2 regions of the Ruminococcus flavefaciens AE3010 genome follow, and region 1 is predicted to be linked to the other one. Evidence: a T-box and tRNA genes for the amino acid it is inferred to sense, from the RefSeq annotation. Region 1 holds a T-box; the other holds one or more tRNA genes.

Region 1 (9,907 bases):
GGTTGCACAGCTGAATACTCATTCTGCAGGCGATGAGATCGAGATCACATTCGTAAGAGACGAAGAGGAAAAGTCTGTCAAGGTAACTCTCGACGAAAAGGTAGTTGAGGAGCAGTCAAAGGAAGAAGAGACCACAAAGAGCAAGCCTAAGAAGGACAGCAAGGCTGAGGAAGAAAACGACGAACAGGACGACGCTGAGGAAGAAATCGACGAACAGGACGACGCTAAGGAAGAAGAGGACGAGAAGCAGTCCGCTAAGAAGTCCAAGGCAGACAAGGCTGAAAAAGCCGAAAAGAACGACAAGGCTGACAAGTCCGACGAGTCTGAGGGCGAGGAATAAGCCAGCTCAACAACAAAAATCACTTTCATTACTCCTTCATATAAAATAATAACGGCAAAAAGCTCCCCGATATGGGGAGCTTTGCTGTTTTGTCATATTAGTGAGTAGAAAATAGAATTGCAGGGACGACCATTGGTCGTCCCTGTTGTAATTGACATTTGTGTTTGCGGACGCGCAATGCGCGTCCCTACACATGGATTCATCATATTTGCATCGTTACCTGCGGGCGGCGGAACGCTGCCCCTACAATGTATTCATTTTATTTATTGCGTAATTGGCGGGACGTCGAGGACGCCGTCCCCTACAAAAAATGAGGGCGCACAATGTGCGCCCTTAAAATTACTTTCTGAATGCTGCGATAGACTGCTCTATTTTTGCCATTTTCTCCTCAGCCTTTGCAAGCTTTGCCTTTTCAGCATCTATGAGCTGTGCTGGAGCCTTTGCGATAAAGCCCTGATTATTAAGCTTTCCGCTGAGGAAGTCTATATCCTTCTGAACCTTTGCTTTTTCCTTTTCGAGACGTGCTATCTCCTTTTCCTTGTCAACAAGCTCGTCCATAGGAATGAAGATACGTGCGGAATCTGTAACTGCATTGGCAGAATCGGGGATATCGAACTTGTCCCCTGTCTCAACTGCGGAAGCGGAAGCAAGCTTCTCAAAGAATACTGCGCAGGAATTGAAGAGCTCCTTGTCGGCTGTCTCGATAAAGAGCTTAGCCTTTACCGACGGAGGTACGTTCATTTCTGTACGTGTATTTCTTACAGCCTTGATAGCTGAGATTATCTTCTCGAATGCCTTCTCCTCGGCTGTGAAGTCGATAGAAGCGTCGTATGTGGGATAAGTCTCAAGGATGATCATGGACTTCTCGTTATTGAGTACCTGCCATATCTCCTCAGTGATGAACGGCATGAATGGGTGGAGGAGCTTCAGCATGCCCTGCATAGCCCATACAAGAACTGCCTGAGCCTTTGCCATTGTTTCGCCGCCTGCCTGTATACGGGGCTTTGTGAGCTCGATATACCAGTCGCAGAATACGTCCCAGATAAAGTCGTATATCTTCTGTGAAGCAACGCCAAGCTCGTACTTGTCCAGATTCTCGCCAACTTCCTTAGCAAGCTGATTGAACTTGTTTACCAGCCACTTGTCCTCTAATTCAAGCTCTGTGGGAAGTCCTTTGAACTCAAAGCCCTCGGGGAGATTCATCATGATGAAACGTGAAGCGTTCCAGAGCTTGTTTGCGAAGTTACGGGCAGCCTTTACCTTGTCGTCGATATAACGCATATCGTTTCCGGGTGAGTTACCTGTAGCAAGCATGAAGCGGAGAGCGTCAGCGCCGTACTCGTTGATGACTTCAAGGGGGTCGATGCCGTTGCCCAGAGACTTGGACATCTTGCGTCCCTGTGCGTCACGTACAAGTCCGTGGATAAGAACTGTATCGAAAGGTACCTTGCCCATGTTCTCCAGACCGCTGAACATCATTCTGATTACCCAGAAGAAGATGATATCATAGCCTGTTACAAGGGTATTTGTGGGGTAGAAGTACTTTAAGTCCTCTGTGTTCTCAGGCCAGCCCAGTGTTGAGAAAGGCCAGAGTGCAGAGCTGAACCATGTATCGAGAGTATCGGGGTCCTGTCTCATGGGCTTGCCGCACTTAGGACAAACTGCGCTGCTCTCCTTGGTTACCACCATTTCGCCGCAGGCGTCGCAGTAGAATGCAGGTATCTGATGTCCCCACCAGATCTGACGGGAGATGCACCAGTCCTTGATGTTTTCAAGCCAGTGGAAGTATATCTTGTCGAAACGCTCGGGTACGAACTTTGTATCGCCGTTCTTAACAGCAGCAATTGCAGGCTCTGCAAGGGGCTTCATCTTAACGAACCACTGTGTTGATACCTTTGGCTCAACTGTAGTGCCGCAGCGGTAGCAGGTACCTACGTTATGGCTGTAGTCCTCTATCTTAACGAGAGCGCCCTCAGCTTCAAGGTCTTCAACTATCTTCTTGCGAGCCTCGTAGCGGTCCATGCCTGCGTATGCAGGGTAATCGTCAACGATAGTGGCGTCGTCGTTCATTACATTGATAACGGGAAGATTATGGCGGAGACCTACCTCGAAGTCGTTAGGGTCGTGCGCAGGAGTGATCTTAACTACGCCTGTACCGAAGTCCATTTCAACGTAATCGTCAGCAACTATCGGTATCTCTCTGTGAACGAGCGGAAGTATTACTGTCTTGCCAACAAGGTCTGTGTAGCGCTCGTCCTTTGGATTTACTGCAACAGCTGTATCGCCGAGAAGTGTCTCTGGACGTGTGGTAGCAAGCTCAAGATAGCCGTCACTGTCCTTTATCTTATAGCGAAGGTGCCAGAAATGACCTGCCTGATCCTCATAAGTTACCTCAGCGTCTGAAAGTGAGGTGCGGCACTTGGGGCACCAGTTGATTATACGCTCGCCTCTGTAGATAAGGCCTTTTTCGTAGTACTTTATAAATACTTCCTTTACAGCCTTTGAGCAGCCCTCGTCCATAGTAAAGCGCTCGCGTGACCAGTCGCAGGAAGAGCCCAGCTTTTTCAGCTGCTCAACGATACGTCCGCCGTACTGCTTTTTCCACTCCCATGCACGCTTCATGAAGCCCTCTCTGCCCAGGTCTTCCTTGGTAACGCCTTCCTTGCGCATAGCCTCAACTATCTTAGCCTCAGTTGCGATAGCTGCGTGGTCTGTACCCGGGAGCCACAGTGCGCTGTAGCCGCTCATACGCTTCCAGCGGATAAGGATATCCTGTAATGTCTCATCGAGGGCGTGTCCCATGTGGAGCTGTCCTGTGATGTTCGGAGGTGGGATAACTATAGTGTAGGGCGTTTTCTTCGGGTCAGCCTCTGCACGGAAGCAGCCCTTGTCGTTCCATGCGGCATAGATACGGTCCTCGAAGTCCTTTGGATCGTAAGCCTTTGCAAGTTCCTTTGCCATCGTGATCAATTCTCCTTTAGAAATCATTTTTTCGATCATGAGTTGAGAGTTGAAAGTGGAGAGTTGAAAGTTATTGTATCTGCTTACGCAGATCTATTTAAATACTCCGTCTTTGACGGTACCATAACTCTCAATTCTCAACTCTGAACTCTCAACTTACAATAAATAAAAAAGTCCGCCAAAGCCGTCTATTCGGCTCAGGGCGAACTAATGTCCGTGTTACCACCTGAATTCGGGAGCTTTCTCCCGCACTCTGCGAGGTCACAAAACCTCCTCCCCTGTAACGTGAGGAACACGCCGCATACTACTGAGCCTAAGCCGTTGGCACGCGAAGCTCCGAAGCTACTTCCGCAGGTCCGTCATACTGCCTTTCACCGTGCGGCAGCTCTCTGAAAATCGGGGATCCTGAGTACTCCTCTTCATCATCGCCTTTGATACTTTATTATTATACATGATAAATCCGCATTTGTCAAGCCCCCAAAAACCTTTAGCCATGAGCCTTTAGCCGTTAGCTTGTAGGGGCTGCCTTTGGCAGCCCGCAAGCCACAATGAGATCAGCGCGGGCGGATAGATCCGCCCCTACTTAGTTCTTAGCTCTTAGTTCTTAACTGCTAAAGGCTTAAAAATGCCCGTAAAAAAAATCGAATTTCCCCTTGCGTTTCGTCCCAAACTATGATATAATGTATGTATCTATGTTTGAAAGGATTTGAAACTATGATAATACTTGACGAACTCAGAGTCGAAATGACAGGCTACCGCAAGGAAATGGCGGAGCTTGCAGACGTTCTGAATATAGAAAACGCCAAAAAGCGCGTTGAGGAGCTTGGCGAGGAAACTGCAAAGGAGGGCTTCTGGGACGACCTTGAAAACTCACAGAAGGTCCTGAAAGAGCAGAAGGCTCTTGAAAGAAAGATCGAACACTACAACAAGCTCAATGCAAACCTCGAGGATATCATCACTCTTATCGAGCTCTCTATCGAGGCTGACGACGAGAGCGACATCGAGGAGATAAAAAAGGAGTCCGACGCTTTCAAGACCAAGCTTGAGGACGAAAAGCTGGCTACTCTCCTTACAGGCGAGTACGACAACTCAAACGCTATCCTCACATTCCACGCAGGTGCAGGCGGCACAGAGGCTCAGGACTGGGCAGAGATGCTCTACCGTATGTACAACCGCTGGGCTGAGCGCCACGAGTTCAAGGTGGAGCTCCTTGACTACCTTGACGGCGATGAAGCAGGCATGAAGTCCGCTTCTATCCTCATTGAGGGCGAAAACGCATACGGCTATATGAAGTCCGAGTCAGGCGTTCACAGACTTGTCCGCGTATCTCCATTTGACGCACAGGGACGCAGACACACATCATTTGCAGCTCTTGAAGTTATGCCCGAACTTGACGACTCTATCGAAGTTGATATCCGTCCCGAGGACATCGAAATGGAAGTTTACCGTTCAAGCGGTGCAGGCGGTCAGAAGGTAAACAAGACCAGCTCCGCTGTACGTCTTATCCATAAGCCCACAGGTATCGTTGTTTCCTGTCAGACTCAGCGAAGCCAGTACCAGAACAAGGACTACGCCATGAAGATGCTCCGTTCAAAGCTCATTGAGATCAAGGAGCGCGAGCACCTTGAAAAGATCGAGGATATCAAGGGCGTTCAGAACCAGATCGCATGGGGCTCACAGATACGTTCTTATGTATTCATGCCCTATACTCTCGTTAAGGACACACGTACAGGCTTTGAAAACGGCAATATACAGGCTGTTATGGACGGTGACATAGACGGCTTCATAAATGCATACCTGAAGTCGCTCTCACACGGAACACTGGAAAAGTAAGCTGACGGCTTTGCTGATACTTTTAGGGGATATATATGAAAAAGTTTCTGAAGGTCTTTTCCGTTATTGCAGTCATCGCAGTCGCTTTGGCCTGCTCCACATATTTCTTTCTGCCATCGGTCTTCTATGGCTACGTCTATCCGTTCAGCCGTATAAAGGGAAACATAACGCTTATTATAGACGGCAGGGACGTGCCCCTCTCAGACTGTGAGATCATCTGCGAACACAGTCAGGAATCCGAACATGTTCGTGTGAAAGGGAACAGTATAAAAAGCCGCGCAGGCAAGTACGGCGGATACAACTACACGCTCCAATACGAAGATACAGAAGTACGTTTCTATGTCTATCAGGCGAATTGCTGGAACTGCGCCGATTTTGACCTGAACTTCAATGTTCTTACATCAAAGAATGTGGTGACCTGCACAGGCACCTGCACATACCTGAGCGAAAACGGCTACGCTCCTGCCTCCCACAAAACACATAGTATCGACCAGACCGCCACTCTTGACTACAAAGAGAGTCCATATGGATTCTGTATTTTATCGGTATAAATATTTAAGGGACAGATACACTGCGTTCTGTCCCTTTTTATTGTCACTGCAGACGACACCACAACTCTCAACTCAGAACACACTTGTAAGAAGCGGCGTTTCGCCGCTTTTCAGCATTTCAAGCATATCGCGGAGCTCTGCAAGCTCCGCCGCCATTTCGTCCTCCTCGTTCTCCGCAAGGTGAACTATCCGCGAGCACAGGCGGTCTATCTCAATGAGCCTGTCGTATTTCAGCAGCACGGAGGCTCCCTCACGGAAGCTCTCCCAGTCAGCGTTAAGCTCCCGAGCCATATGGGTAACGCTCTCGGTATCGCCCATTTCCGCAAGCTCATGTATCAGGTCTACCTCTGAAAGCATGGCGTTACAGCGGCGGTTCACCCAAAAGCTTGAAAATATGCTTATCCCTATAAGCAGCAGCAGAATGGCTGCGCTTATCTTAACTCTTGTCATTTTTATCACCTATAGTCAGTATTTTCGGCGGTGTTCCCTGCTTATCGGCTATATAGCAGCTCCCGCTGCTGTCGGCAGTCATAATGAACACGTCATCTGCCGCAATACCGCAGCCTTTCAGCACTGTCTCCACACAGCTCCTGCTGAGCTTCAAGGACTCCATAGCCTGCGGAATGAACCTGCCGTCGGATATTATAAGCACGGGCGGGTCGCTGCACTCCGCCGAGAGCTTCAAATCGCGCCTTGTGGGATTATCCAGCAGCTGCTTCTTCATTACGGAAACGCTGCCCGTGGTCTCCACTATAGCGCACTGCACCTCGCTCAGGTCAAATATCTCCTGTCCTCTCAGCGCCATGAGCAGGTCGTCCACCGAGAAGCGCAGCTCCCGCATAATATCACGCTCTATACAGCCGTTTCGTATGATTATCTTGGGACTTCCCGATATGAGCCGCCTGAGCTTTGGAAAGCGCAGATTTATCCACGACACCATGACCTCAAAGCAGACCAGCGCAAGTATGGGCGTGACACCCACTATTACGGGGATATTCACGTCCTCGATCGGCAGAGTGGCGATATTTGAGACAAGTATGGTTATGACAAGCTCAGAGGGCTGGAGCTCTCCGAGCTGCCGCTTGCCCATAAGTCTCACGGCAAATATGACCAGAACGTAGAGTATAATGGAACGTATAAGTATAACACACATAAAAACAGCTCCTTTGCAGCTATTGTGCCGCAAAGGAGCATTTATATACATTATTTCATCAATAGCATTGGTCAGTCCGCAAAACGGCTGTTGTACTCCTGATAAGCCTTGACTATGATATCCGCGCAGAGCTCATCCCCAAGCTCGGCACTGTTAAGGCAAAGGGAATACTGTTCCTTGTCCTGCCAGCCCTTTCCTGTATTCACATTATAAAAAGTCTCGCGGCGCTTATCTGCCTTTTTCAGTACAGACTCAGCCTTGTTTTCTTCAACGCCGTATTCCTTTATGGCTCGCTTGATGCGGTAATCGTGGTCCGCATAGATATAGACGCTGAAGCAGCCCTTGTCCTCTAAGATATAGTTGCCGCATCTGCCAACAAGCACGAAGCTCTTTTCACTGTCTGCTATCTCATTTATGATACGGCTCTCCATGATGAAGACCTTATCTGAGAGAGGGAGATTCTCCTCCATAGTTCTTGCGGGATTAGCCGAAAGCAGCAGCGAATAAAGGAAGCTGGTAGGAACGTTTTCCTCGGCGCTTTCAAGATTTTTCATGGCAATACCGCATCTCTCGGCTGTCATTTTCAGTATCTGACGATTATAGCAGTTGATACCAAGCTTTTCAGCAACAAGATTACCGATGACGCTTCCGCCGCTTCCGTATTGTCGTTCAATTGTTATGATAGTTTTTTTCATCGGTGTTTCCTCCAAATACATAAAATATTATTTAAACTTTGATAAAACAAGCACAATAATATTATATCACATTTTGCACATATTTCAAGCAATAGCGGAATAACAATTGTCTAAAAACGATATTTCTATGTTTTCAACAATTTGACTCAGCCTGATTTGTGCATTATATTATACAAATCCGGCAGGGCAATAAAAAAATCTCCCGCTGATAAGTCAACGGGAGATCGTATTACTTTACTGTTTGAACTGTGTCAGTCTGAGATCAAACGCAGCCCTGAGCCTTCATAGCCTCAGCAACCTTGAGGAAGCCTGCAATGTTAGCGCCTGCCATGTAGTTGCCAGCCATGCCGTACTCCTTAGCAGCCTCATCGCAAGCCTTGAAGATAGACTTCATGATGCCGTGGAGCTTCTCGTCAACCTCTTCAAATGTCCAGCTGAGTCTCTCGCTGTTCTGGCTCATTTCGAGACCTGATGTAGCAACACCGCCTGCGTTTGCAGCCTTAGCAGGACCATAGAGAACGCCGTTTGAAAGGTATGTCTCGATAGCCTCAGGAGTTGAAGGCATGTTAGCGCCTTCAGCTACAGCGTAACCGCCGTTAGCAACGATAGCCTTAGCACCGTCACCGTTGATCTCGTTCTGTGTAGCGCAAGGAAGTGCGATGTCAAGCTTGATATCACCTGCGTTGCACTTGAGTGTCCAAACGCTGCCCTCGTGATACTCAGCATTCTTGTGTGAAGATCTGCCAACATATTCCTTGATACGTCCGCGCTCAACCTCCTTGATCTGCTTAACGAGATCAAGATCGATTCCGTCGGGATCGTAGATATAACCGTTAGAGTCTGAAACTGTAACTACCTTAGCGCCGTACTGAGTAGCCTTCTCTGTAGCGTAGATAGCAACGTTACCTGAACCTGAGATAACAACTGTCTGACCCTTGAAGCTCTTGCCGTTAGCAGCGAGCATCTCGTTTGTGAAGTAGCAGAGACCGTAGCCTGTTGCCTCTGTTCTTGCGAGTGAACCGCCGTATGTAAGGCCCTTACCTGTGAGAACGCCAACGAACTCGTTGCGGATCCTCTTGTACTGACCGAACATGAAGCCGATCTCTCTTGCGCCTGTTCCGATATCACCTGCAGGAACGTCGCAGTCAGCGCCGATGTGCTTGCAGAGCTCTGTCATGAAGCTCTGGCAGAAACGCATGATCTCTCCGTCGCTCTTGCCCTTGGGGTCGAAGTCGGAACCGCCCTTACCGCCGCCCATAGGCAGTGTTGTAAGGCTGTTCTTGAATACCTGCTCGAAACCGAGGAACTTGATGATTCCGAGATATACTGATGGGTGAAGTCTGATACCGCCCTTGTAAGGTCCGATAGCAGAGTTGAACTGGATTCTGAAGCCTCTGTTTACCTGTACCTTGCCGTTGTCGTCAACCCAAGGAACACGGAACATGATCTGTCTCTCAGGCTCAACGATTCTATCGAAAACGCCTGCATCGATAAGGTCCTGTCTCTTCTCAGCAACGGGCTGGAGAGTCTCAAGAACCTCTGTAACAGCCTGGATAAACTCAGGCTCGCCGGGATTTCTCTTCTTAACTGTTTCTAAAAGATCGATAAGATACTGATTTTTTAACGCCATTGTTAAAAAACCTCCTTTACAAAATTCTGCGTCACGCGCAGTTCACGATTAATTATAGCACTACATTCTGCATTTTGCAATACCCTAAAGCGTTGAAATTTTATTTTTTCTTTAATTTGTGCCTGCTGCACAAATCAGGCAGTCGCTTTTTATCTATATTTTCCATATTTTTGTAGGACTTCATAATTATTCTGTACTGCTTTTGTGAGATATGGTTTACTGTTAAGAACTTAGAACTTAGAGCTAAGAGCTAAGAATTCGGGCAATATAACCGTACAAAATCAAATAACCTTGTGTAGAGGCGCCGTTTCGGCGCCCGTTGGCAGCGATAAAATGAACATTGTCACATATATTTTTCATGATAATTGTATTGTCAGTCATACACTGACGGCGGAACGGCGGGGCGTCGTTCCCTACAAACTAATGTCTAACGGCTGACGGGAGCCCGAGGGCGGGCTCCCCTACAGGCTAACGGCTCGGGCGGATAATATCCGCCCCTACTCACTGATATCGTCAGTTATAGACTGAGTCTATAACATATAATAGCTTCTTTTTATTAGATTTCTACATTTTCTGTATTGATTTTATCAGGAAAATAAGATATAATATATTATACTGCAAAATCAATTTGTCAGGAGGGGATCTAATGCTAAAGGCAATATGCTCCTCGAAGGAGCTCACCGCCAACAGCTACTACGACTGCGTAAAAGATATAATCGGCTGTGAACAGGTGCAGGAGCTCAG
Region 2 (9,907 bases), 2.8 Mb from region 1:
CTCACATACCGCAACACAGTCACCAAGACCGATGCAGCCATACTTGCACATTCCGCTTCCGCCGTAAAAACGCTTTACAGCTTTGCAGGACTGTACTCCGTCGAAAAGGAACGCCTTCTGTGTAGCATTACAGTCGCCGCTGCAGTGTACAACGGCTGTCATGGGCACAACTTCAGCAGCTGCAGTTCCGAGAACGGACGCTATCTGATTAGCGGCGTCACTTCCTCCCGGACGGCAGAGGTTTGTTGCTGCGCCTTTATTAACTATAGCCGAAGCATAATCAGAACAGCCCGCAAAACCACAGGCTCCGCAGTTTGCCTGCGGCAGAGCAGCGTTGATCTTTTCTATTCTTTCATCGATTTTCACGTAGAAAACTTTTGCAGCTATTGTAAGCAGTACTCCTGCAAGTATGCCGCAGCCGCCGAGAATAAGAGCAGGGATAAGATAAGTCAAATCGTCTCCCCCTTTCACTTGATAAGTCCCGCAAAGCCCATAAAGCTTATTGAGACTATAGATGCAGCTATCAGAGTTGCAGGAACTCCCTTGAAGGTCTCAGGGATATCAGCGTATTCAAGCTTTTTGCGAACTCCCGAGAAAATGATAAGTACTATCATAAAGCCCAGTCCGCCGAAAAGGGCGTTTATTATTGACTGGAAGAATGTATAATTGTTATCGATGTTAAGCACTGTAACGCCGAGAACAGCGCAGTTTGTTGTTATGAGCGGAAGATATACGCCCAGTGAGCTGTACAGTGCCGGTACGCACTTTTTGAGGAAGTTCTCGACGAGCTGTACAAAAAGCGCTATAACAAGGATAAATACCACTGTATCGAAGTATTCAAGTCCATTGGGTACGAGAATACCATGATGAATAGGATATGTAACTATAGTTGCACATATCATTACGAAGGTAACTGCGATTCCCATTCCTGCTGCGCTGTCAAGCTTTTTTGATACGCCGAGGAATGGACAGATTCCCATGAATTTGGAAAGCACGAAGTTATCTGTCAGCATTGCCGAGAGCATTATAGCAAGTATAGTTTTCAATGACAGTCACCTTCCTTTCCACAGTTTTTAGCATTTGGACATCCGCCACAGCCAAGCTCCTGAGGGGGCTTTTTCTTTTTGAGTTTATTCACAGCTGCAATTATCATACCAAGTGTAAAGAAGCCGCCTGCTGGCATGATAAAGAACAGCATAGGATTCTCGCTGAGTACGGGCAGGGTAAGTCCCATCCATTTTCCTGCGCCGATTATCTCACGAACAGAGCCCATGAGGAACAGAGCAAGTGTAAAACCTGCACCCATGCCGATAGCGTCAAAGGCAGATGCTATAATACCGTTTTTGCTGGCAAACATCTCGGCTCTGCCGAAGATGATACAGTTTACGGTAATAAGCGTGAGGTAAATACCAAGGCTGTCATATAGGCTCGGCACGAAGCCTTCAAGCAGGAAGCCTATGAGCGTAACAAAGCTTGCTATTATTACAATAAAAGCAGGTATACGTACCTTGTCTGGGATGACCTTTCTGAGTGCGGAAATAACGATGTTAGAGCCAAGGAGAACGAATGTGGTCGCAAGTCCCATACCTATTCCGTTCATAGCCTGTGTTGTAACGGCAAGTGTAGGACACATACCCAGCAGCATTACAAGCGTCGGGTTTTCCTTTATAATGCCCTTTGTAAGCTCCTTGACAAGCGGAGTTTTCTTATCAGCCACCGAGTATCGCCTCCTTGTTCTCATTGTATACTTTAAGTGCAGTATCAACTGCATGCTTCATACCGTTGGAAGAAAAAGTTGCACCGCTTATGGCGTCAAAGCTGTCTGAGGGCTGAGTAAGTCCGTAAAACTGCTTTCTGAAATCAGCCTCATCATGGACCTTTGAACCAAGACCGGGAGTTTCGCCAAGAGAAACGAACTCTATTCCCGAGATACTTCCCTGCTGGTCAAATCCTACAAGTATGTTTATACCGTCCTTTGAGTAGCCGTCAGTACATATCTGGATAACGGTTTTCTTATCCGGGGTTACAGCTATGGTCTGTATCTCATCATATCCGCATTTCAGCTGCACTACCCTGCTTTCGGTCTTTCCGAAGAGAGCTTCAACACTGCTGCTGAATTTCTGAGCTTTCTGGTCTGCTATACGGTCTTTTGTGAGCTCATATGCATACACAAGAAGCAGCGAAGCTACAACACATATTATTGTAAGTACAACGGTAGGCTTTACCTTATCCTTCATTCTTCTCAGCCTCCTTTGCACCAAGTACCTTTGTTCTTGTAAGCTGCTCTATATAAGGAGTAAGAACATTCATAAGCAGAATTGAGAACGAAACTCCCTCGGGATATGAACCGAAACGCCTTATAATAAAGGTTATGATTCCGCAGCCGAGACCGAATACTATTTTGCCTTTAGTAGTAATAGGAGTTGTGGCATAGTCTGTAGCCATGAAGAATGCTCCGAGGAACACACCGCCTGCAAGTATCTGATAAACGGGATCAGAGCCGCTTATCCAGCTTAAAACGAACAGGCTTCCTATAAACGAAAGCGGAGCTGCAAGCGAGATTATCTTTCGTGCAGCAAGGTAAAGTCCGCCGATAAGAAGTGCCGCGGAGCAGGTCTCACCAAGACAGCCGCCGCATTTACCAAGGAAAAGGTCAAGGTATGAAGCTGCATTATCCGTGCCTGCAAGAGGAAGCGGAGTTGCACTTGATATAGCATCAAGGTCTGTATGAGTGAATGGCTCTACCCATCTGGTCATTGCCGCGGGGAAACTTATCATAAGTACGATTCGTGCTGTTATGGCAGGATTTGCAAAATTCTGCCCAAGTCCGCCGAAAAGCTGCTTGACAATGACGATCGCAACAAAAGAACCGATAACTGCCATCCAGTACGGCAGAGTCGATGGCAGATTCATTGCGAGAATAAGTCCTGTTACAACTGCTGAAAGGTCGCCGATAGTATTATCGCGCTTCATCATCTGGCGGCAGACATACTCGAAGAATATACAGCTGCCTATACATACCGCTGTCAGCGGAATAACACGCATACCGAAGAAATATATCGCCGCTCCCCATGCAGGAAGAAGAGCGATTATAACGTTCAGCATTATATTTGTGGTTTTAGTGTAGTTCTCGTCATGGGGGGACGGAGAAACAATAAGCTTATCCATTGGTCTTCCTCCTCCTTACTTTCTTGGGATAAGTGCTTTTGCAAGCTGATTTGTTTCTGCAAGCTTTCTGTTTGCAGGACATACATATGTACAGCTTCCGCAGTTCATACAGAGCATTACCTTGAGCTTCTTGAGCTCCTCAACATTGCGTATCTTATAAGCTCTGTCTATATCGGCAGGCATAAGTCCGAGAGGACATACTCTTACGCAGCGTCCGCAGCGGATACAGCTTGAGGTTTTACGCTCATCATAATGATTGAAAGCAAGAAGTGCATTGGAAGTCTTAACAACAGGCATATCTATATCTGGCACGCTCATACCCATCATGGGACCGCCTGCAATAAGCTTTTTGATAGAGTCAATATCTGCTTTGCAGAATTCAAGGAGCTCTCGAAATGAAGTTCCGATAACTGTGCGGACATTCTTGGGCTCCCCAACTGCGTTTCCGTCGATAGTAAGGCGGCGCGTTACAAGAGGCATACCTGTCTGCATATAACGGTAAAGGAATGCAACTGTAGAAACGTTCATAACTATAACGCCTGCATCAGCAGGAAGCGAGCCCTCGTTTACAATCCTGCCCGTCGAGTTATAGATAATGACCTTTTCGGCCCCCTGCGGATATGCAGAGGGAAGAGTGATTATATCGATAGTATCATCGTTTTCAGCCATAGCTGTGAAGTTCTTTATCGCCTCTGGCTTATTGGCTTCAATTGCAAGCTTTGCTGTCTTGATTCCGAGCTTAGACTTTACCAGATTGATACCGTTGATGATGTCCTGTGGATTCTCCATCATTTCACGATAATCCGCAGTTATGTACGGCTCACATTCGGCTGCGTTGATTATAAGAGTATCGATATCGGCTTTGGGATTGAGTTTTATATGCGTGGGAAAACCTGCACCGCCAAGTCCGCAGGCACCGCTCTGTCGAACTGCCTTTACAAAACTTTCTTTGTCGGTAACAACAGGCGGCTTTACTTCATCCGAAACTGTCTGAAGTCCGTCTGTTTCGATCTCTATCATCTTACAGACTGTTCCCATTACGTTACGATAATCGGTTATTGCAGTTACTTTTCCGGAAACTCCCGAATGAACAGGAGCACTGAATGCCGCATCGGTATCGCCTATTTTCTGTCCGACAGCAACTGTGTCTCCGACCTTTACAAGCGGCTGACATGGAGCTCCCATAGTCATTGACATGGGAATAGTAACTTTTTCAGGAACAGGAAAATCTACAGTAGAGCTGTTTTCCGTATTTTTACGGTGTTTCAGCTTAATACCGTTAAGTTTTTTCATAAAATTCTCCTTGATATAATGGCTGAATATGAGCCATATTTTTTTCAAAATAAGCTGACGTTATGATTCAGGGCAAAAAAGCCCATACATTAATATTATATATGAAATTCACATAATATTCAAGAGGTTTTTGCAAAAAAAAATCTATATTTAAATTTAGAAAATGCAGGCAATAAATAAAAGACACCCGAAGGTGTCTTTTTAACTAATTATTTTTCTCTCTTTTTAAGTGAAATCAAGAATGCAGCTGACGAAACTCCGAATGCTGTCAATACAGCATATATTGGCTTGCTGCCTGTTTTGGGAGAATCTGTCTTTTTAGTAGCAGTGGCTATTTTCGATGTAGTCGCTACTGTTGTAGTAGTAGTTTTGGAAGCGTCTGTAACATCCAGTGATGTTGTAGCTGTAGTCGTGGTAGTTGTAGTAGTCGTGGTAGTTGTAGTAGTCGTGGTAGTTGTAGTAGTCGTGGTGGTTGTAGTAGTTGTGGTGGTCGTAGTAGTCGTGGTGGTCGTAGTAGTTGTGGTAGATGTGGTAGTTGTGGTAGTTGTAGTAGCTGTGGTAGTTGTAGTAGCTGTGGTAGATGTGGTAGTTGTGGTAGATGTGGTAGTTGTGGTAGATGTGGTAGTTGTGGTAGTTGTGGTAGTTGTTGTGGTGGTAGCCGTGGTAGTTGTTGTGGTGGTAGCCGTGGTAGTTGTTGTGGTGGTAGTCGTGGTAGTTGTTGTGGTGGTAGTCGTGGTAGTTGTTGTGGTGGTAGTCGTGGTAGTTGTTGTGGTGGTCGGTGTGGCAGTAGTTGTTGTTACCTCTTCCTCAACAAGCATTTTGGGATTGAATGAAGAATAACCGAACTGTATACCTCCATCAAAGGATTTGGCTATTGTTGCACCTGCAACGTGTCCACCCTCATCTCCTGTACCGTCTGCATTGGGAGCAAGCGTCGAACCTTGTATAGAACCAAGATATTTGAACTTTGTGGCGTCCTTCAGGTTGTAAAGGACAGGCATGTTTTCGCCCTTGTCCTGCATTAATTCTCCGTCGTCGCCATAGAGCTTCATATTAGTCAGCGGAAGCTTTACATCGTCTCCCGGAACATTTATTACAAGATAAGAGCCCTCGGGGATATAAACGTCGATCTGTAAATATCCCGAATTGAAGATCTTAGCTTGTTCTTCATCGAGATTTATAACATTCAGATTTTTATCTGTTCCTGTGAAAGTCCAGCCTTTGTCATAATCCTTGGCAATTCCGAGATGAGCATTTGGAGTCAGCTCTGAAAGATACTTGCTTCGCTGATTGAGAAGCTCAAACTCTATATCGAAATCAATGAGCTCACCGACATACACCTCGCAGTGCCCTGCATTCATATGGTCTGTTATTTCCTGACTTATTGTCCCCTCGCTGCCCATAACGAAGTTTTTGTCGTCAGGCTGGAAATTACGGAGCGTATCACCGCCTATAACGACTTTAGCAGCTTTTGTTCCTTTATCAAGCTTAGCACCGACGGAATACGATGCAATATCACCAATATTTGCGTTTCCGCCTGCCGCAAGTCTGCCCTCACAGTCGGAGCCACGTGCGGCAAAATCATCATGCAGGAACACCGAGAACTGTGAAGCTGCTCCAAGAAAATACTCATTTGTATCACTAATGCCAAGAAGCGTTTCCTTGTTCTGATCGGTGACCTGCTGCATTCCTTGATCATCAGGCTCGATGCTGTGAGTAATTATCGGGACAGCTCCCATAATACACACGGACGTGATAATACTCAGAAAGCGCTTAAAATTATTTTTAAACATAAGCATATCCCCTTTTATATATTTTGTATAATTATACCATAATTCAACAAGAAATTCAATAAACATTTTCAACAAACATTATATAAAGTGATAAAATGCTATTAACATTTTTGTCATAAAAATAAAAAGACTCCTTCGTTTAAGAAGAAGTCGGAGAATATGACCCAAAAATAAAAAGCACCTGCTGTTGCAGATGCTTCGAGAGGCGCCACCCAGATTTGAACTGGGGATCAGGGTGTTGCAGACCCACGCCTTACCACTTGGCTATAGCGCCGTCTTTGGAGCGGATTACGAGGCTCGAACTCGCTACCTCCACCTTGGCAAGGTGGCGCTCTACCAGATGAGCTAAATCCGCATAATGGCGACCCCGAACAGATTCGAACTGTCGACCTCCTGCGTGACAGGCAGGCGTTCTAACCAACTGAACTACGAGGCCAAAGAATTGGTGGGGACTACAGGGCTCGAACCTGTGACCCTCTGCTTGTAAGGCAGATGCTCTCCCAGCTGAGCTAAACCCCCACTTTTTCTTCCGTTCATCGGTTAATCAGTTCCGACGACTTTAATATTATATCACGAATACTTTTGTTTGTCAAGCTTTTTTTGGAATTTTTTCAAAAAAATTTTTTGTGCTTAGTATTACGCCTTATATCGTCTCATATTATGTAAAACCATGTCTCGTCGGGATCCACTTCTGCTTTCTGTACAGGTATCTGTGAGTCAAAATTATATCTGAGCTCCTGATTTTTTATGCTTACCTTTGCGCCTGCAGGTATGGAACGAGTGATAAATGCGTTACCGCCAATTACAGCATTCTTGCCTACAACAGTTTCTCCGCCGAGTATTGAAGCTCCCGAATAGATAGTGACGTTATCCTCAATTGTAGGATGACGCTTTTTGTTACGAAGGGACTGTCCGCCTCTTGTTGAAAGCGCACCAAGAGTAACTCCCTGATATACTTTTACGTTATCCCCTATTTCTGTTGTTTCACCTATAACTATTCCTGTACCGTGGTCGATAAAGAAATATTTGCCTATGGTAGCTCCGGGGTGTATGTCTATACCTGTTTTGCTGTGAGCATGCTCAGTCATTACACGTGGGATAAGCGGCACACCCAGCAGAAACAGTTCATGAGCCAGTCTGTTGACCAGTATAGCATATAAACCGGGATAAGAATAGATTATCTCATCTTTATTATATGCAGCAGGGTCGCCGTCATATGCAGCCTGAACATCAGTTTCGATATAGCTTCTTATTTTTGGAAGCCTGTCAAGAAATTCAAAGGTGATCCTTTCAGCATTCTCGTTTATTTCATTTTCATCAAGATCAACATATTTTTTATCATAGCGAAGTACAATGGAAATCTGACGGATAAGCTTAAAAATTACATCTTCAAGTATCATGGTGATATTATTGCGCACAGTGTAGACGCGATAGCTTTTATTGCGGAAATATCCGGGGAAAACGATTCGTCTCAGTGATTCTATTATACCAACAATATCATCGTTGTCGGGGTGATCAAAGGTCTTTACTTCATCAATAGTCCTGTTACCGTTATAATCCATAAGAATTTTTTGGGTAAGCGAATTAATATTATCTTCGAGCTTATGCATTCTCGTCACCTCATACGCTTAATTATATGTACAACTCTGTTCATTTTATACTTTTTATTATTATACATCATTTTACTTATATAGTCAATAGGCATTATATGCGTATTTTTACTTGACTTTATCAAAAATTAGCGTTATAGTATAATATGAATAAAATTAAGCGAGGGATATCATGAACAGCAGCATAGACAGCTCCATAACAGGAGAATTCAGCAAAAGCATATGGTCAAAATTCCGCAGGGGCATCGAGGAGTACAGACTTATCGAAAATAATGACAGGATAGCTGTATGCATTTCAGGCGGCAAGGACTCCATGCTAATGGCAAAGTGTATGCAGAGACTTCAGAAATACGGGAATATTGATTTTGATGTTGAATATATAGTTATGGATCCCGGTTATGCCGATGAAAACAGGCAGAAGATCATAGAAAATGCTGATCTGCTCGGGATACCTGTCAATATAAAGAATACGAGGATATTTGAATCAACGGAAAAAGCTGAAAAGCACCCCTGCTTTTTATGTGCAAGGCTTCGCAGAGGCTGGCTTTATAAAACTGCTCAGGAGCTTGGCTGCAACAAGATTGCTCTGGGACATCATTTTGATGACGTAATCGAAACTATCCTCATGGGTATGCTGTATGGTTCACAGGTGCAGACCATGATGCCAAAGCTTCACAGCGAAAACTATGAGGGGGTTCAGCTCATACGGCCGCTGTATCTTGTACGCGAAAATGATATTATTCGCTGGTGCGAATACAATAAGCTTGAATTCATACAGTGTGCCTGCCGCATCACAAAAAGCGAGGGCAGTTCAAAGCGTGCAGAGATAAAATCACTTTTGCATCAGTTAAGGCTGACAAATCCTGCTGTTGATATGAATATATTTCGTAGCGTGGAAAATGTGAATCTACAGACACTTATATCATATCATCGCGGCAGCGAGACACATCATTTCCTCGACGATTTTGATAAGGGGCTGAGCATTAAAGGCACTAACAACTTCCAAAATAACGAAACGGAGCCAAAGCAATGCTGAAAACTTTTCGCGGCAGTTTTATGCTCCTGCTTGCAGCTTTGATATGGGGTACTGCTTTTGTGGCTCAAAGCAAGGGCATGGATTATGTGGAGCCGTTTACGTATAACGCTGTACGAACTCTTCTCGGCGGTGTTATTTTGATGCCTATAGTATATTTATTCGGAAGAAAAGGACACAAAAGTGCTAAAGCATACAGCAGCAAAATAAGTTTGTTAGGAGGTATCTGCTGCGGACTTGTGCTTTTTGCGGCAAGCTCATTTCAGCAGTACGGAATTGCCTTTACTTCTGCGGGTAAAGCGGGCTTTATAACGGCGCTTTATGTTGTTATTGTCCCGATAATCGGTATAGTAACAGGACGTAGACCGAATATAATGATATGGATATGTGTTTGTATCGCAGTTCTCGGCTTTTACCTGCTTTGCATTGAAGAAGGCTTCGTGCTTTCCAAGGGCGATCTCTTTGTATTAATATGTGCATTTTTTTATTCGGTACATATTATATTTATAGATCATTTCAATTCAAATGGTGCAGATCCTGTAAAGATGTCTTGTATACAGTTCTTTACCGCGGGGACAATTATGCTGATCTGTATGTTTATCTTTGAAGAGCCGGCTTTAAAAAGCGTTTTCGATGCTAAATACACTATTTTGTATACAGGAATAATGTCCTGTGGCGTTGCTTATACATTGCAGATAATAGGTCAAAAATATACTGAGCCTGCTGCTGCAACGCTTATAATGAGCCTTGAATCTGTATTCGCAGCATTAGCAGGCTGGATAATACTTAACGAACACATGAACTTAAAAGAATTTGCAGGCTGTTCGCTTGTATTCGCTGCTGTTGTACTTTCACAGCTTGATATCGGCTCAAAAAAACAAATATCTCTCAATAAAAAGGGCAATACATGAGTATTGCCCTTTTATACTGTAACATTCTTTGTAATAAGCAGCCTTTCGTTTTCTATGTCAAGCTTCAAGCTGTCCCCTTTTGCTATTTCGGAGTTGATT

Evidence for each region. A T-box is a leader RNA that pairs with one kind of tRNA and senses whether it is charged. The one in region 1 lies ahead of N774_RS0115080 (valine--tRNA ligase), so its partner is inferred to be a tRNA-Val.
Region 2: it encodes a tRNA-Val, which carries the amino acid that the T-box ahead of N774_RS0115080 (valine--tRNA ligase) is inferred to sense. The anticodon was not compared.

What each region holds. Positions count from the first base shown of each region.
Region 1 is NZ_JAGT01000001.1:3,409,314-3,419,220, reverse strand. It holds gene N774_RS0115085 (S1C family serine protease) at 1-340, shown strand, start outside; gene N774_RS0115080 (valine--tRNA ligase) at 680-3,301, opposite strand; T-box leader at 3,497-3,736, opposite strand; gene prfB (peptide chain release factor 2) at 4,016-5,134, shown strand; gene N774_RS0115070 (hypothetical protein) at 5,170-5,685, shown strand; gene N774_RS0115065 (DUF4363 family protein) at 5,758-6,135, opposite strand; gene N774_RS0115060 (DUF421 domain-containing protein) at 6,122-6,838, opposite strand; gene N774_RS0115055 (AAA family ATPase) at 6,910-7,533, opposite strand; gene gdhA (NADP-specific glutamate dehydrogenase) at 7,796-9,163, opposite strand; gene N774_RS0115045 (HD domain-containing protein) at 9,810-9,907, shown strand, end outside.
Region 2 is NZ_JAGT01000001.1:592,273-602,179, reverse strand. It holds gene N774_RS0102735 (RnfABCDGE type electron transport complex subunit B) at 1-453, opposite strand, end outside; gene N774_RS0102730 (electron transport complex protein RnfA) at 468-1,046, opposite strand; gene rsxE (electron transport complex subunit RsxE) at 1,043-1,717, opposite strand; gene N774_RS0102720 (FMN-binding protein) at 1,710-2,237, opposite strand; gene N774_RS0102715 (RnfABCDGE type electron transport complex subunit D) at 2,227-3,168, opposite strand; gene rsxC (electron transport complex subunit RsxC) at 3,184-4,461, opposite strand; gene N774_RS0102705 (choice-of-anchor A family protein) at 4,671-6,254, opposite strand; tRNA gene N774_RS0102700 (tRNA-Cys) at 6,458-6,528, opposite strand; tRNA gene N774_RS0102695 (tRNA-Gly) at 6,534-6,609, opposite strand; tRNA gene N774_RS0102690 (tRNA-Asp) at 6,614-6,690, opposite strand; tRNA gene N774_RS0102685 (tRNA-Val) at 6,698-6,773, opposite strand; gene epsC (serine O-acetyltransferase EpsC) at 6,908-7,864, opposite strand; gene N774_RS0102675 (tRNA lysidine(34) synthetase) at 8,037-8,900, shown strand; gene N774_RS0102670 (DMT family transporter) at 8,894-9,808, shown strand; gene N774_RS0102665 (ATP-dependent Clp protease ATP-binding subunit) at 9,820-9,907, opposite strand, start outside.